DNA from 4 places in the Streptomyces prunicolor genome. Region 1 is predicted to be linked to each of the others. Evidence: riboswitches for the same ligand, from Rfam matches in the RefSeq annotation. Region 1 holds a riboswitch; each other region holds the start of a gene.
The links. Region 1 has a riboswitch for cobalamin ahead of metE (5-methyltetrahydropteroyltriglutamate--homocysteine S-methyltransferase). Riboswitches for the same ligand answer to the same signal wherever they lie in the genome.

Region 1 (4,204 bases):
GGTCAACCGGAACGCCTCCGTGGCCCAGGCGAGATACGCCTCCCGGTCCGCCGCGCGCAGCGGGAGGGTCTCGCGCAGGGCGGGCTCATCGACCTGGATGACCGAAGTCCCGGCCGCCTCAAGGTCGTTGACCTCGTCGCGCAGGGCGAGGGCGACCTGTCGTGCGGTGTCGCCGAGCGGCTGGTCGTCGCGGACGAAGGACCAGGCGAGCATGGTGACCGGTCCGGTGAGCATGCCCTTGACCGGGCGCGAGGTGAGCGATTGCGCGTACGTCGTCCAGCGGACCGTCATCGGTTCCGGGCGGGAGAGGTCCCCGGCCAGGATCGGCGGGCGGACGTAACGGGTGCCGTAGGACTGGACCCAGCCGTGCTGCGTGGCGAGGTAGCCCGTCAGTTGCTCGGCGAAGTACTGGACCATGTCGTTGCGTTCGGGCTCGCCGTGCACGAGGACGTCCAGGCCGGTCTTCTCCTGGAAGGAGATGACCTCGCCGATCTCCGCCTTGATCCGCTCCTCGTAACCGGCCGTGTCGATCCGCCGCGCCCTCAAGTCGGCCCGCGCGGTGCGCAGTTCGGCGGTCTGCGGGAACGAGCCGATCGTGGTCGTCGGTAGCGGCGGCAGCCCGAGGTGCGCGCGCTGCGCCGCCGTCCGCTCTTCGTACGGCTGGGAGCGGCGGGCGTCGGCGTCCGTGACCGCGGCGGCCCTGGCCCGTACGGCGGGGTCGCGGGTGAGCGCAGAACCCGCTCGGGAGGCCAAGTCGGCGCGGTTGGCGGCGAGTTCGGCGGCGATCGTGTCGGTGCCCTGGGCCAGGCCCTTGGCGAGGGTGACGATCTCGGCCGTCTTCTGCCGCGCGAACGCGAGCCAGCGCAGGATCTGCGGCTCGATGTCCCGCTCGGCGGCGGCGTCGAGTGGCACATGGAGCAGCGAGCAGGAGGCGGCCACGTCGACCCGGTCGGCCAGACCGAGCAACGTACCCAGCGTGGCAAGGGACTTGGTGAGGTCGTTGACCCAGACGTTACGGCCGTTCACCACGCCTGCGATCAGCCGCTTGCCGGGCAGTCCGCCCACTGCGGCGAGGTCGTCCAGGTTGGCGGCGGCGGACTCGGTGAAGTCGAGCGCGAGGCCCTCCACGGGTGCCTTGGCGAGGACCGGGAGCGCCTCGCCGAGGCGGTCGAAGTAGGAGGCGACCAGGAGCTTCGGCCGGTCGGTGAGGGCGCCGAGGTCCCGGTAGGTGCGGGTGGTGGCGTTCAGTTCGGCCGGGGTGCGGTCCTGGGCCAGGGCGGGTTCGTCCAGCTGGACCCACTCCGCGCCCGCTGCCCGTAGATCGGCGAGGACCTCGGCGTACACGGGCAGCAGCCGGTCCAGCAGGGTCAGCGGGTCGAAGTCCGCGGACACGCCGGGGGCTGGCTTGGCGAGCAGGAGGTAGGTGACCGGGCCGACGAGCACCGGGCGGGCTGTCAGGCCCAGGGCGAGGGCCTCCTTCAACTCCGCCACCTGCTTGGTGGAGTCAGTGGTGAAGACGGTGTCCGGGCCCAACTCGGGCACGAGGTAGTGGTAGTTGGTGTCGAACCACTTCGTCATCTCCAGCGGCGCCACGTCCTGCGTGCCGCGTGCCATCGCGAAGTAGCCGTCCAGTGCGTCGAGTTCGACGGCGGTGCGGTGGCGTTCGGGGATCGCGCCGACCATCACGCTGGTGTCCAGGACGTGGTCGTAGTACGAGAAGTCGCCGGTCGGAACCTCGTGGATACCGGCGTCCGTCAGTTGCTGCCAGTTCGTGCGGCGCAGTTCGGTGGCGGTGGTGCGGAGGGCGTCGGCGTCGACGCGGCCCTTCCAGTAGCCCTCGATGGCCTTCTTCAGTTCACGGGCCTTGCCCTGGCGGGGGTAGCCGTAGACGGTTGCCCGTGCTGCCGCGGCTGCGGACTTCGGTGTCACGGAAATCTCCTTCGCGAGATATCTCCCTGGATCCCGGTGTCGGGACGTGAGCGCGAAGGTTCGTAGACCGGGGGATGGTGACCGCCCGTATGTACGCCGACCCGCCCACGAGGTCACCGGGATTCCGCGCGTGAATGCTTCGCGTGCGGGCAGTTGGCAGGTCTTCGGACTTGCGGGCACGGCCTCCGTTTGACCGGAGGTCACCTACTGGCCGTCGCTTCCCAGGTCCTGTGTGGGCCCAGTGCGTATGACGGCGGTCGTTCCTGCTTACCGCTGCGGGGCAGTCCCGGAGTTTCACCGGGTTCCCTCTTGCGACGCGTCCGTCTGGGTGACGGGGCGAACCAGCTGCGCCGCCAGCCTAAAGGGTTTGGGGTGGATGCGTCGATTTTTGTCTGCGGCTCGGTGGGGGCTGGTCGCGCAGTTCCCCGCGCCCCTAGGTGGGTTGGGGTCCCCGGGACTGGAAGGCTTGCAGGATTTGCTCAGCCGCCAGTGTTGCTGTCAACTCGCCCTCTCGTACCTGGCGTTCTAGGTCCGGAGTCAGCGCACGTACCGTCGGATCTGAGTGCAGGCGGCCCAGCAGTTCGTCTCGGACCATCGTCCACGTCCAGTCCACCTGTTGCTCGCTGCGCTTCGCGGCCAGGCGGCCCGTGGAGTCCAGCAGGGAGCGGTGTTGTTCCAGGCGTTCCCAGACCGTGTCCAGGCCTGTTCCCTCGCGGGCGCTACAGCTCAGAACCGGCGGGGTCCAGGCCGCGTCGGCCGGATGCATCAGGCGTAGCGCGCCCGCCAACTCCCGTGCCGCGCTCTTCGCGTCGCGCTCATGCGGGCCGTCCGCCTTGTTGACGGCGATGACATCGGCCAGTTCCAGGACGCCCTTCTTGATGCCCTGTAGCTGGTCGCCGGTGCGGGCCAGGGTCAGCAGCAGGAAGGAGTCGACCATGTTCGCGACCGCCGTTTCCGACTGGCCTACGCCTACCGTCTCGACCAGGACGACGTCGTAGCCCGCTGCCTCCATCACCACGATCGACTCGCGGGTCGCCTTCGCCACGCCGCCGAGCGTGCCGGCGGTGGGCGAGGGGCGGACGAAGGCCGCCGGGTCCACGGCCAGGCGTTCCATGCGGGTCTTGTCGCCGAGGATGGAGCCGCCCGTGCGGGTCGACGACGGGTCTACGGCGAGGACCGCGACCCGGAAGCCTTGTGAAGTCAGCAGCGTGCCGAACGCGTCGATGAACGTCGACTTGCCGACACCCGGTACGCCGCTGATGCCGATCCGGCGGGCCTGGCCGCTGTGCGGGAGGAGCGCGGTCAGCAACTCCTGGGCCATGAAGCGGTGTTGGGGCTTGGTCGACTCGACGAGGGTGATGGCGCGGGCCACCAGGGCCCGCTTGCCGTCGAGTACGCCCTTCACATAGGTGTCGACCTCGATCACGGGGTGTGCCCGAGGTCGGCGGCCAGGCGTTCTACGAGGTCGTAGGCCGCGTCCGGGATCACCGTCCCGGGCGGGAACACGGCCGCCGCGCCCATCTCCAGGAGGGTGGGGACGTCCTGGGGTGGGATGACTCCGCCGACCACGATCATGATGTCCTCGCGGCCCTCCTCTGCGAGGGACTCCTTCAACGCCGGTACGAGGGTGAGGTGTCCGGCGGCGAGGGACGACACTCCGACGATGTGTACGTCCGCCTCTACGGCCTGGCGGGCCACTTCGCCGGGGGTCTGGAACAGCGGGCCGACGTCGACGTCGAAGCCGAGGTCCGCGAAGGCGGTGGCGATCACCTTCTGGCCGCGGTCGTGGCCGTCCTGGCCCATCTTGGCGACCAGGATGCGGGGGCGGCGGCCCTCGGACTCCTCGAAGTCGGCCACGAGAGTGCGGGTGCGTTCTACGGACGGGGAGTCGCCGGCTTCGGTGCGGTACACACCGGTGATCGTACGGATCTGGCTCGCGTGCCGCCCGTAGACCTTCTCCAGCGCGTCGGAGATCTCGCCGACCGTCGCCTTCGCGCGGGCCGCGTTCACCGCCAGCTCCAGGAGGTTTCCGGTGCCTTCGCCGGCCGCGCGGGTCAGCGCGTGCAGCGCGTCCTGGGTGGCCTGTTCGTCGCGCTCCGCGCGCAACCGCCTTAGTTTCTCGATCTGTTGGGTGCGTACGGAGGAGTTGTCGACCTTGAGTACGTCGATCTGCTCGTCGGTCTCCACGCGGTACTTGTTGACGCCGATGACCGGCTGGCGGCCGGAGTCGATGCGGGCCTGGGTGCGGGCCGCGGCCTCCTCGATGCGCAGCTTG
Region 2 (4,204 bases), 1.5 Mb from region 1:
CCGCTCCCAGTCGATGTCTCCGTTCGCCTGGTCGACGAACGCGCCCAGGTTCACGGAACCCAGGTTGCAGACCGCGGTCTCGCCGTCGTCCGTGACCTCCAGGATCTCCGTGCAGAGGTTCGAGGAGTGGACGGTGTGGCCCGGCTCGGCCGTCTGGTTGGCGGTGCGGTTGGCCGCGTCCTTGAAGGTCATCCAGCCGTTGCCGGTCTGCGCGAGGGTGCGCATCATGCGGCCGTAGAGGTCGCGGGCCGGGATGGTCTTCCTGGCCAGCCCCTGCGCCTCGGCCTTGCGGTACGCGGCGTCGAACTCGTCGCCCCACAGGTCGACCAGCTCGGGCACGTCGGCGGGGGAGAAGAGCGACCAGTCGCCGTTCTCGTTCACCCGGCGCATGAACTCGTCCGGGATCCAGTGCGCCAGGTTCAGGTTGTGCGTACGGCGGGCGTCCTCACCGGTGTTGTCCCGCAGCTCCAGGAACTCCTCGATGTCGGAGTGCCAGGTCTCCAGGTACACCGCGGCCGCGCCCTTGCGCCGGCCGCCCTGGTTCACCGCGGCGACCGAGGCGTCCAGCGTCTTCAGGAACGGGACGATGCCGTTCGAGTGGCCGTTCGTGCCGCGGATCAGTGAACCCCGGCTGCGGATACGGGAGTACGACAGTCCGATGCCGCCTGCGTGCTTCGAGAGGCGGGCGACCTGGTGGTAGCGGTCGTAGATGGAGTCCAGCTCGTCCAGCGGGGAGTCGAGGAGGTAGCAGGACGACATCTGGGGGTGCCGGGTGCCGGAGTTGAAGAGCGTGGGGGAGGAGGGGAGGTAGTCGAGGCGGCTCATCAGGCGGTAGAGCGCGGCTACTTCGTCCAGGGCGCGGGTGCTGTCGTCCTCCGCGAGACCGGCGGCCACACGCAGCATGAAGTGCTGGGGCGTCTCGATGACCTTGCGGGTGATCGGGTGGCGGAGCAGGTAACGGCTGTACAGGGTGCGCAGCCCGAAGTAGCCGAAGCGGTCGTCGGCCTCCGTGTCGATCAGCGCGTCCAGGCGGGCCGCGTGCAGCGTCGCGAACTCGGCGGTGCGGTCCGCGATGAGGCCCTCGCGGTGGCCCACGGCGACGGACTCGGTGAACGTCGTGACGCCCTGGGAGGCGGCCTCGGCGGCGATGCTGATCGTCAGCAGCCGGGCGGCGAGGCGGGAGTAGACGGGGTCCTCGGAGATGAGGCCGGCGGCCGCCTCCGTGGCCAGTTCGCGCAGTTCCGCCACGTCCGCGTGCGCGGACCGGCCGCGCAACGTGGCGGCGGCGACCCGGCCGGGGTCGGCGTCGGGGAGATCGGCGGTCAGCTCGGTCAGGGTCCGCAGGATCGCGGTACCGGGGCCGTCGGCTCCGGGAACGGTCGCTCCGGGAACGGCCGTACCAGGAACGTCGGTTCCGGTCGCGGTCGCTACGGTCGCCTCGTTCACCTGGGTCGCTGATGCCGGCTCTGCTGGCGCGATGGTCACGGTGGGGCTCTCCCTCGCTCGGCACGGGGCCTCGCCGAGGGCAGGCGGCAGTACACGAGCGCACGGGGCGTCGCGTCCACCGGCCCACTCCACGAGGCCCGGACGTCATGCGCCTGGCCGGGTGGCCGGACGCGAGCTGTCGGCAGGTCCTCGGACTGGCCATGCGTGCATATGCACGTAAGTACACCGTTGCGGGACAGTTCCGGATTCGCACCGGATTCCCCTGCGGCGACAGCGAGCATGAGCATACATCTTGTGCCGGGCTGTCGTAGCAACCCCAGATGTTGTGTCGCGGCGGTTTCAGAGCGTCAGTTGATAGGTGAGCAGAGTGAGATCGTCCAGGTGTGGCACGGGATTCCAGTCCCGGTCGGGTGTGCGGACGAAACCCAGGCGTTCGTAGATGCGGTGGGCCGCGTGCATCGAGCTCTGGGTCGACAGGACCACGGCCGTGCAGCCTTCGGTGGCTCGGGCGCGGTCGAGGCAGGCGCGGACCAGGGCCTCGCCGGCGCCTCGGCCTCGGGCGGTGCGGGTGATTGCCAGTGCGCGGATTTCTGCTTCGCCGGGGCGGGCGATGTCGGCGACGGGGCCGGGGCCTTGGACGAAGGTGACTCCGCCGAGGAGGTGGTCACCCTCTACGGCGACGAGGACCTCGGCGGCTGCGGCTCGGCCTGCTACGTCCTTCAGCACGGGGAGGTACGGGTCGGTCTCGCCGTAGTCGAGGAGGCCGTCGTCGAGGTAGGCGTGGGCTGTGAGGGTGCCGAGGTCTTCGTATTCGGTGGGGATTGCTCGGCGGATGAGGATGTCCATGTAGGTGAGTGTGTACGAACAGCGGGCCGCCGAGGGGGGTGCTCTCGGTGGCCCGCTGCGGGTTCGTCGTGGCTGGTCGCGCAGTTCCCCGCGCCCCTTAGGTGGGGATGCTCACCCGGCGCTAATGGGTTGCCCCTGCTGTTGCCGGAGGTAGTTCCACCTCTACGCCCGGGTCGCCTGCGTCTGCCGTGTAGTCCCCCGGAGCTGTCTCGTCCACGCCCTCCGGGGCCTTGAACGCCTTCAACGCGAACGTGAGGACCACGGTCACCACGACGTTCAGGACGAACGCCGTCAGGCCGATGTAGCCGATCTCGCCGATGCCGGGGATCTCCTTGGACGAGCCGCCGAAGTGGTCCTGGGTCGGGGAGGCGACCCCGTACGCCGCGAGGGTGCCGTAGATCATGCCGACCGCCCAGCCGGTGAGGAGGGCCCAGCGGTGGGGCCAGCGGGTGAAGAGGCCGCCTACCAGGGACGGGAAGGTCTGGAGGATCCAGATGCCGCCCAGGAGCTGGAAGTTGATGGCTACCGTCTTGTCCATCGTCAGGACGAAGGCCAGGGCGCCGACCTTCACCAGGAGCGAGACGATCTTGGAGACCTTGGTCTCCTGGGCCGGGGTCGCGTCCGGCTTGATGAAGTCCTTGTAGATGTTGCGGGTGAAGAGGTTCGCCGCCGCGATGGACATGATCGCCGCGGGGACCAGGGCGCCGATGCCGATCGCGGCGAAGGCCACGCCCGCGAACCAGTCAGGGAACATGTTCTCGAAGAGCTGTGGGATCGCCAACTGGCCGTTGGTTACCTTGACTCCGGCCGCGATCGCCATGAAGCCGAGCAGTGCGAGCAGGCCCAGCATCAGTGAATACAGGGGCAGGATCGTGGTGTTGCGGCGGATCACGTTGCGGCTCTTCGAGGAGAGCGTGGCCGTGATCGAGTGGGGGTACATGAACAGGGCCAGTGCCGAGCCCAACGCCAGTGTGGCGTACGTCCATTGGCCCGCCGGGGCCGGTACGAGTCCGCCCGCTCCCGCCGCCTTGAACTTGGCGCCCGCCGCGCTGAAGATGTCGTCGAAGCCGCCGAGCTTGATCGGGATGTAGATGATCGCCACCGTGATGACGATGTAGATCAGGCCGTCCTTCACGAACGCGATCAGCGCGGGGGCGCGGAGGCCGGAGGAGTAGGTGTATGCCGCCAGCACCGCGAACGCGATCAGCAGCGGCAGGTCCTTCACGAACCAGTTGGAACTCGCGCTGCCGCCCACCCCCATGACGTCCAACACGGCCTGGATGCCGACCAGTTGGAGCGCGATGTACGGCATCGTCGCGAGGATGCCGGTGACCGCCACCGCCAGGGACAGGCCCTTCGAGCCGAAGCGGCCGCGCACGAAGTCGGACGTCGTCACGTATCCGTGCTTGTGCGACACCGACCAGAGGCGGGGCAGGAACGTGAAGATGAGGGGGTACACGAGGATCGTGTAGGGCACCGCGAAGAAGCCGGCCGCGCCCGCCGCGTAGACCGCCGCCGGGACCGCGACGAACGTATACGCCGTGTAGAGGTCGCCGCCGAGCAGGAACCAGGTGACCCAGGTGCCGAACGACCGTCCGCCCAGGCCCCATTCGTCGAGGCTCTGCTCGTTGTCGGCCCGGCGCCAGCGGGCGGCCAGGAAGCCCAGGACCGTGACGGCCAGGAAGAAGAAGATGAAGACGCCGAGGGCGACGCCGTTCACGCCGTCGTTCACCGGTTACCTCCATGGCGGGCCCGCTGGTCGCGCTGCCACAGTTTGTAGGCGGTCATCGTCAGCGCCGTCGAGATCAGCACCCACAGCATCTGGTACCAGTAGAAGAACGGGATGCCGATGAACGCGGGGTCCGTCTTGGCGTAGGAGCCGACCCAGAGGAGCGCGACGAAGGGCGCGAAC
Region 3 (4,204 bases), 6.2 Mb from region 1:
GGTCGATGAGAGCGGCATCCGTCCCGAGGTCATTTTCGCCGCCCTCGTCGGCGCGATCCTCTGGAACCTGGTGACCTGGCTCGTCGGCCTGCCCTCCAGTTCCTCGCACGCCCTGATGGGCGGTCTGATCGGCGCCACCATCGCCTCGGCCGGTACCGGCGCGGTCCACGGCGACGTCCTCGTCACCAAGGTCCTGCTCCCGGCGATCGCCGCCCCGATCGTCGCCGGCCTCGCGGCGATGCTCGCCACCCGCTTCTCGTACGCCCTGAGCCGCAACGCCGAGGGCAAGGCCGCCGACAAGGGTTTCCGCGTCGGCCAGATCGCCTCCGCCGGGCTGGTCTCGCTGGCCCACGGCACGAACGACGCGCAGAAGACGATGGGCATCATCACCCTCGCCCTGATCGCCGGCGGCTCCATCGCCCCTGACTCCGACCCGCCCACCTGGGTCATCCTCTCCGCGGGCCTGGCCATCGCGATGGGCACGTACATCGGCGGCTGGCGCATCATCCGCACGATGGGCAAGGGCCTGACCGACCTCCGGCCGCAACAGGGCTTCGCCGCCCAGACCAGCGCCGCCGCGGTCATCCTGGCCTCCTCGCACATCGGCTTCTCGCTCTCCACCACGCACGCCGTCTCCGGCTCGGTGATGGGCGCGGGCCTCGGCCGCAAGGGCGGGGTCGTCCGCTGGTCGACCGCCACCCGGATGTTCGTCGCCTGGGGCCTGACGCTGCCGGCCGCCGCGCTGGTCGGCGCGCTCGCCGAGTCCGTGACCGACCTCGGCGACTGGGGCACCGCGCTGGTGGCCGTCTTCCTGGTCGCGTCCAGCGCCGGCATCTGGCTGCTCTCCCGCCGCCAGGTCGTCGACGCCTCGAACGTCAACGAGATCGACGAACCGGCCGGCGTGATCACCACCGCGATCGCCGCCGTGACCCCGCCGCCCCCGTCGGTCGCCCTCTCCGAAGGCCTCACGGCGACGATCCTCTCGCCGCCCGTGAACCCGGCCCCGGTCGTGAAGTCCGACCCGGCGACACCGCCGGCCGCCGCCGTCTGAGCCCGCGCCCCGGACACGAAGGAACGAATCAGCATGCACATCGACTGGGCAGCCCTCGGCTCCGTCTTCGGCGTCAGCCTCGGCGCCACCGTCGCCCTGGTGGCCGTCTTCACCCTCGGCATCGTCGGCCTCTCCCGCCGCGAACGCGCCACCGCCCAGGGCGACTCCGCGCCCCTCGCCCTGACCGGCGCGTACGCCTGCTTCGCGGCCTGCGCGGCGGCGGTGGCGTACGGGATCTATCTCATCGTGGCCTGACCGGCCGCCAGTTGGACCCACCGTGGGGTGCGGGACGGATCACCGTCCCGCACCCCACGTCCGTGTGACCCCTCAGCCCATGTGAACGGCCCCTCGCATGTGGGCATCAGCACACTCCGTCCCCGCAGGTCAACAGCAAGTTGACGGCCCTTCCAACAGCATGGTGGACTGCCGGAGCCATGTACGGCGGCAGGAGAGGAAGCCGGTGCGAATCCGGCGCGGTCCCGCCACTGTCACCGGGGTAGACACCCCCGGGAGCCAGGAACTCTCACCGCCGGTCTCGTCGAACCAGGGCGTGGACACCCTGAGTGAGGACATATCGCCATGCTCGGCTGCCGTTCGAGGTCCCGTACCAGCGCAGTGCCCGCCCCAGCGATCGGCTGAGCCGATGCGTGCCGATCGCGTCTACGCGTACGGCGCCGCCGCCGGCCTCCTCGGCGACCACCTGCTCGGCGATCCCCGCCGCGGGCATCCGGTCGCCGCCTTCGGCCGTGCCGCCGGTGCCGTGGAACAGGTGCTGTGGCGCGACCACCGAGGCTGGGGCGCCCTGCACACCGCCGTGTGCGTGGGTGGCACCATCACCCTCGCCGCCGCGGCCGCTTCGGCCCTACGGCCTTCCCGTACGGCCTCTGCCGCCCTCACCGCCGCCGCCACCTGGGCCGTCCTCGGCGGGACCTCCCTCGCGCGCGAGGCCGGGGTCATCGGGCGCGCGCTGGAGGCCGGTGACATCGACGGTGCGCGGTCCCGGCTCCCCCACCTCTGCGGGCGGGACCCGCAGTCCCTCGACGCCGACGGGATCGCCCGGGCCGTCGTCGAGTCCGTCGCCGAGAACACCTCCGACGCGATAGTCGGCGCCCTGGTCTGGGGCGGCGTCGCGGGCGTCCCGGGCCTGCTCGGCTTCCGGGCGGTGAACACGCTGGACGCGATGGTCGGCCACAAGTCGGCCAAGTACCGCCGCTACGGCTGGGCTTCGGCCCGCCTCGACGACGTCGCCGGCTGGCCGGGCGCCCGCCTCACCGCCGCCCTCGCGACCGTAGCGGGCGGCGACCCGCGCGGAGCGGTACGCGCCTGGCGCACCGACGCCCGCAAACACCCGAGCCCCAACGCCGGCCCCGTGGAGGCCTCCTTCGCTGGCGCCCTAGGCGTACGCCTCGGCGGGACGCTCTCCTACGGCGGCCGGGTCGAGCACCGGCCCGTGCTCAACGGCGACGGACGCGCCGTCGCGGTATCGGACATCGCGCGTGCCGTACGGCTGTCCCGGCGCGTCGGTCTGCTCGCGCTCGGGGTCAGTGTCGCCGGGCGGCTCCTCGTGAAGGGACGCAAGTCATGAGCGGCGGCGGGCTGTTGGTGGCCGGCACCACCTCGGACGCCGGGAAGAGTGTCGTCACCGCCGGGATCTGCCGGTGGCTGGTGCGGCAGGGTGTGAAGGTCGCGCCGTTCAAGGCGCAGAACATGTCCCTGAACTCGTTCGTGACGCGCGAGGGGGCGGAGATCGGGCGGGCGCAGGCCATGCAGGCGCAGGCGTGCCGGATCGAGCCGACCGCACTGATGAACCCCGTGCTGCTGAAGCCGGGCAGCGACCGCACCAGCCAAGTGGTCCTCATGGGCAAGCCAGTTGGCGAGATGAGTGCGCGCGGCTATCACGGCGGGCGCCAAGAGGCGCTGCTCGGCACGGTGTTGGACTGTCTCGCCGAGTTGCGGGGCACGTATGACGCGGTGATCTGTGAGGGGGCCGGTTCGCCCGCGGAGATCAATCTGCGGCGGACCGACATCGTGAACATGGGCATCGCACGCAATGCCCGACTGCCCGTGCTCGTGGTCGGCGACATCGACCGCGGGGGCGTCTTCGCCTCCTTCTTCGGGACCGTCGCGCTGCTCAGCCCCGAGGACCAGGCGTTCGTCGCCGGGTTCCTCGTCAACAAATTCCGGGGCGATGTGTCGTTGCTGGAACCGGGGTTGGAGATGCTGCTCGGCCTCACCGGGCGGCGGACGTACGGCGTGCTGCCGTTCCGGCACGGGCTCGGGATCGACGAGGAGGACGGGCTGCGGATCTCGCTGCGCGGCACCGTGCGGGAGTCGAACACCGCGCCGCCGGTCGGCGAGGACGTGCTGCGTGTCGCCGTCTGCGCGATCCCCCTCATGTCCAACTTCACCGACGTGGACGCGCTGGCCGCCGAACCGGGCGTCGTGGTGCGGTTCGTGGACCGGCCGGAGGAGCTGTCCGACGCCGATCTCGTCGTCATCCCCGGGACCCGGGGGACGGTGAAGGCGCTGGAGTGGCTGCGGGAGCGGGGACTTGCGGACGCCCTCGTGCGCAGGGCAGCCGAACAACGGCCAACTCTCGGTATCTGCGGCGGCTTTCAGATCCTCGGCGAACACATCGAGGACGAGGTCGAGAGCCGACAGGGGGCGGTGGAGGGACTTGGGGTGCTGCCGCTGCGTGTGCGGTTCTCTCGCGAGAAGACCCTCACTCGGCCCGTCGGCGAAGCCCTCGGCGAACCGGTCGAGGGGTACGAGATCCATCATGGGGTGGCCCAACTCACCGGCGGGGAACCCTTCTTGGACGGCTGCCGGGTCGGTCAGACCTGGGGTACCCACTGGCACGGCTCGCTGGAGTCGGACGGGTTCCGGCGGGCGTTTCTGCGCGAGGTGGCGACCGCCGCGGGCCGCCGGTTCGTACCGGCGCCCGACACCTCGTTCGCCGCGCTGCGCGAGGAGCAGCTCGACCGGCTCGGCGACCTCATCGAACAGCACGCGGACACGGACGCGCTCTGGCGACTCATCGAGTCCGGCGCGCCGCAAGGACTGCCTTTCATTCCACCGGGAGCGCCCGCATGAGCACAGTGTTGTTGTTGTCGACCGCCGACACGGATCTGCTGGCGGCCCGGGCCTCCGGCG
Region 4 (4,204 bases), 2.0 Mb from region 1:
TGAGCAGCATCACCAGCCCGAAGGAGAGCAGGGCGCCGACGAAGGCACCCGCCGACAGCGACACGGCCCCGCCTCCCACGCCGAGGACCACGACCGCCACCGCGCCCGTGGACGCCCCGGAGGAGACGCCGAGCACGAACGGATCCGCCAGCGGATTGCGCAGCAGCGACTGCATGACCGCGCCGCACAGCGCGAGCCCGGCGCCGCAGACGGCGGCGAGCAGCGTGCGGGGCATGCGCAGGTCCCAGACGATGCCGTCCCGCAGCGGGGCGAGCGTGCTGTCCCCGCCGCCGAGGTGGGACGCGACCGACGCCCATACGTCGGCCGTGGAGATGTCGGCGGGTCCGATGGTCACCGCGACGGCCACGGAAACCAGCAACGCGACCAGTCCGCCGCCCGTCAACAGCAGGGTGCGGACGGTCACTTGGCGAGTCCGAAGTCGCGCAGGCCGGCGGCGACCTGCTCGATCCCTTCGACGATGCGGATGGAGGGGTTCATCGCCTGGCCGCTGAGCAGGATGTACCGCTTCTTCTTGACGGCGGTGAGGTTGCGGGTGGCCGCGTTGGTCTCCAGGAAGCGGATTTTCGCCTTGGCGGTCTCGGCGGTCTGCGACTTGCGGGTCAGGTCGCCGAGGACGATGACGTCGGGGTCGCGGTCGGCGACGGTCTCCCAGTTGATCTGGGGCCACTCGTCGTGGGTGTCGGAGAAGGCGTTCTTCGCGCCGACGGCACGGGTGATGGCGCCGGGGGCGCCGCAGCAGCCGGCCAGGTAGGGCGATTGGGCGTTGGCGAACCAGTACATGAGGGAGGTGTCGGAGGCGTCGAGCCCGGTGGTGGCCTTGGTCACCCGGGCCTTCAGCCGGGCCACGAGCCTGTCGCCGCGCTCCTTGACGCCCATCGCCCGGGACAGGTCGCGTATCTCGCCGTAGACGGTGTCGAGCGTGAGCGGTGTGCTGCGCGAGCCGTCGCCGCCGCTGTCGTTGTCCTTGCCCGCGCAGTCGGACGGCGAGACGTATGTCGGGACGCCCAGCTTCTCGAACTGTTCGCGGGTCGCGACACCGCCCTTGCCGAGCGTCGAGACGAAGGAGGCGGTGACGAAGTCGGGTTCGGCGTCGAGGACCTTCTCGAAGGAGGGGTTGTTGTCGGCGAGGCGCGGCACGGTCGCGTTCGCCTTCTCCAGCCCCTTGAGCACGGGGTCGGTCCAGGTCGCCGTACCGGCGATGCGGTCGGCGAGGCCGAGGGAGAGCAGGATCTCGGTGGTGCCCTGGTTGAGGGAGACGACCCGCTTCGGGGCCGACTTCAGCGTGACCTTCTGCCCGCAGTCGGTGAGGGTGAGCGGGAAGCCCGCGGCGGACTTCTCCGTCTCGCCGTCGGCACTGTCGCCGTCGGATCCGCCGCACGCGGTGAGCAGCAGGGCGGGCGCGATGAGGAGGGCCGCGGTACGGCGGCGCAGCGGGACGGGGGCGGTACGGAGCACGGGCATGCCTTGCCTGTCGGGGCTCGAACGCGGAGCCTGGCCTACGAACTCCCCCTCGCCGAGGGCGAGAAGGCGCCAGCAGGTCTTCGGACTCGGGTTCGTCCGGACGGGGCGCCTTCCCGGCGCGTCACACACCGGCTCCTTCGGCCGGCCCGTGTCGCCCCAGTGGCGTCTGCTGCCCCGCCCGTCCCCCTCACCGCTGCGCGTCAGTTCCGGATTTCCACCGGATTCCCTGGCCTCGGTTGTGGCACGACTGGCCCGCACAACCTATCAAGATCGACGGTCGGCTCCCGCTGCGGGGCGGCACGGAGGTGCCTGCGCTGTTGTGCCCGCTACACTCGTGGGCCTGAACTCACCTCGCGACAAAGGCCGTTGGGCAACGGGTGAACCGAAGTGACGGACGCAGGATTCAGCGCGGGCGACATAGACACCGGCGGCGCAGAGTTGGAAGGCTCCCGCTTCAAGCCGAGCATGATGGGCAGCGCCGTGTTCACCGGAAAGCTGCCGGCCGACACCGCCCTCGCGACGACCGATCCCGCGGGCACCACTGTCGAGGCCGCCCTCCGCGAGATCGGCACGATCGGCGACTACCCCGGACCGGACGTGGCGGCATACGCCGAGATCCACATCGAGCAGGGTCGCGACCTGGAGAACAAGGGGCTCACCATCGGCCTGGTGGACGCCACTTGGGCGGCACGCAAGTACCAGGTGGTGGTGCGCGGCGAGCAGTCGCACACCGGATCCACGATCATGGCGGACCGGCGCGACGCCCTGTTCGGTGCCTCGCTCCTCGTCGTGGCGGTACGTGAACTGGCCGAGCAGAGCACGGACTTGCCGCTGCACACCTCGGTGAGCGAGATGACCGTCGAGCCCAACTCCCCTGTCGTGGTGGCCCGCGAGGTGCGTATGCACGTCGACCTGCGCTCGCCCGACGAAGCCCTGCTCGACGCGGCGGCCAAGAAGCTGGCCGAGTCGATCCCGGGCATCGAGGAGCGCGCGTCGGTCTCCATCGAGCAGGTACAGACGCACGGTTGGGGCGTGGCGCCGTTCCCCGCGGCCGGTGTCGAACTCGCCGCCCGCGTCGCCGACGAGCTGGGGCTCAGCCACCAGACCATGATGACCATCGCCGGCCACGACTCGGTCAACATGAAGGACATCGCGCCGTCGATCATGCTGTTCGTGCCCAGCATCGAGGGAATCTCCCACAACGAGGGCGAGTTGACGGACGACCACGACATCAGCGCGGGCACCGATCTACTGACCGAGGTGGTCCACCGGCTCATGTCCGGCGCCCTCTGAACGGTATCGGGTTCATCAGTCCACACCCAGGTACTTGCCCTCCAACTCGGCGATGTTCGCGCGCAGTTCGTCCGTGGTGCCTTCGTCACTCACGCGACCGTTGACCAGCACATAGGCGCGGTCGGCGACGTCGAGTGCGAGCCGGGCGAACTGCTCGACCAGGATCACCGCCGTGCCCCGGTCGGCCGCTTGGCGTACGGCCGTCATGAGACGCTGGACGATCCGGGGGGCCAGCCCGAACGACAATTCGTCGATGAGCAGCAGCTTCGGTTCTCGCGCCAGCACGGAGGCGAGGCCGAGCATCTGCTGCTCACCGCCCGACAGGAGTCCCGCAGGCCGGTCGAGCAGCCGTTCCAGCTCGGGGAACAGTGACATCACGTCGTCGCTCCCGCGTGCCAGCCGCAAGTTCTCGCGGACGGTGAGGCCGAAGAAGATCGAACGGTCATCGGTCATCAGGCCCAAGCCCCGCCGGGCGCGGGCCGCGAGCGAGGATCTGTCCGGCGCACCGAGGAAGTCGAGGTCCCCGGAGAGCGGGCGCAACGCGCCGGCCAGGGTCAGCAGGGCCGTGGTCTTGCCCGCGCCGTTGCGGCCCAGCAGCGCGACGATCTCGCCCGAGGCGACGCTGAGATTGAGGTCACGAACGACTGTCACGTCGCCGTAGCCGGCATGGATGTTCCGGGTCTCCAGCACAAGGCTCATGTCGACACCGCCCTTCACGCCGTCTCGGTGACGTCACCGAGATACGCCGCCATGACGCTCGGGTCCGACAGCACGTCATCGGGTCGGCCTTGGGCGATCACTTTCCCGAAGTCGAGTGCCACGATGCGGTCGGACACGCGCCGCACCAAATGGACGTCGTGCTCTATCAACAGCACTCCCATCCCCCAGTTCTCGGCCAGCATCCTGACCACCTCGCCCACCTCTTCCCGTTCGTGCTGGTCCAGGCCCGAGCATGGTTCGTCGAGGAGGAGGACCGACGGCTCGCCCGCGATCGCACGAGCGAGCGCGACGAGTTTGCGGCGGCCGGTGCTCAGTTCCCCGGGCTTCGCGCCGAGCACGTCGTCGAGTCGGAGCGCCTGGATCGCGCGGAGCATGGCCGCGGTCGGCTTGTCCCTGCTGGGCCGTACGAGGTCGAGCAGGCCGGACCACCAACTGCCCGAGTCGGACGCGGTACGCAAGTTGTCCAGGACCGACAGGTCCTCGATCAGCTCCAGGCTCTGCCAGGAACGGGCGAGGCCGGCCCGCGCCCTCCCGTGCGCCGACACGGTGGCCAGCTCCTGCCCACCGAGGGCGACCGTGCCCCTGCTGGGTACGAACCCGGTGATGGCGTCGATCAAGGTGGTCTTCCCGGCGCCGTTGGCGCCCACGACGCCGACGACCTCACCCGGTTCGACGTGCAGGTCGACGCCGTCGACCGCGCGTACGGCGC

Region 2: it holds a riboswitch for cobalamin, as region 1 does, so the genes downstream of both, OG588_RS33295 (ribonucleoside-diphosphate reductase subunit alpha) here and metE (5-methyltetrahydropteroyltriglutamate--homocysteine S-methyltransferase) in region 1, are expected to answer to the same signal.
Region 3: it holds a riboswitch for cobalamin, as region 1 does, so the genes downstream of both, OG588_RS11055 (cobalamin biosynthesis protein) here and metE (5-methyltetrahydropteroyltriglutamate--homocysteine S-methyltransferase) in region 1, are expected to answer to the same signal.
Region 4: it holds a riboswitch for cobalamin, as region 1 does, so the genes downstream of both, OG588_RS48485 (ABC transporter substrate-binding protein) here and metE (5-methyltetrahydropteroyltriglutamate--homocysteine S-methyltransferase) in region 1, are expected to answer to the same signal.

Annotation. Positions count from the first base shown of each region.
Region 1 is NZ_CP108676.1:8,698,746-8,702,949, forward strand. Features, by position in the region: gene metE (5-methyltetrahydropteroyltriglutamate--homocysteine S-methyltransferase) at 1-1,929, opposite strand, end outside; cobalamin riboswitch at 2,067-2,290, opposite strand; gene meaB (methylmalonyl Co-A mutase-associated GTPase MeaB) at 2,363-3,355, opposite strand; gene scpA (methylmalonyl-CoA mutase) at 3,352-4,204, opposite strand, start outside.
Region 2 is NZ_CP108676.1:7,207,235-7,211,438, forward strand. Features, by position in the region: gene OG588_RS33295 (ribonucleoside-diphosphate reductase subunit alpha) at 1-1,485, opposite strand, end outside; cobalamin riboswitch at 1,609-1,763, opposite strand; gene OG588_RS33300 (GNAT family N-acetyltransferase) at 1,786-2,292, opposite strand; gene mctP (monocarboxylate uptake permease MctP) at 2,414-4,024, opposite strand; gene OG588_RS33310 (DUF3311 domain-containing protein) at 4,021-4,204, opposite strand, start outside.
Region 3 is NZ_CP108676.1:2,463,945-2,468,148, forward strand. Features, by position in the region: gene OG588_RS11045 (inorganic phosphate transporter) at 1-1,051, shown strand, start outside; gene OG588_RS11050 (hypothetical protein) at 1,085-1,306, shown strand; cobalamin riboswitch at 1,453-1,595, shown strand; gene OG588_RS11055 (cobalamin biosynthesis protein) at 1,695-2,636, shown strand; gene OG588_RS11060 (cobyric acid synthase) at 2,633-4,144, shown strand; gene cobN (cobaltochelatase subunit CobN) at 4,141-4,204, shown strand, end outside.
Region 4 is NZ_CP108676.1:10,716,066-10,720,269, reverse strand. Features, by position in the region: gene OG588_RS48490 (FecCD family ABC transporter permease) at 1-424, opposite strand, end outside; gene OG588_RS48485 (ABC transporter substrate-binding protein) at 421-1,482, opposite strand; cobalamin riboswitch at 1,536-1,749, opposite strand; gene OG588_RS48480 (M20/M25/M40 family metallo-hydrolase) at 1,870-2,775, shown strand; gene OG588_RS48475 (ABC transporter ATP-binding protein) at 2,791-3,474, opposite strand; gene OG588_RS48470 (ABC transporter permease subunit) at 3,489-4,204, opposite strand, start outside.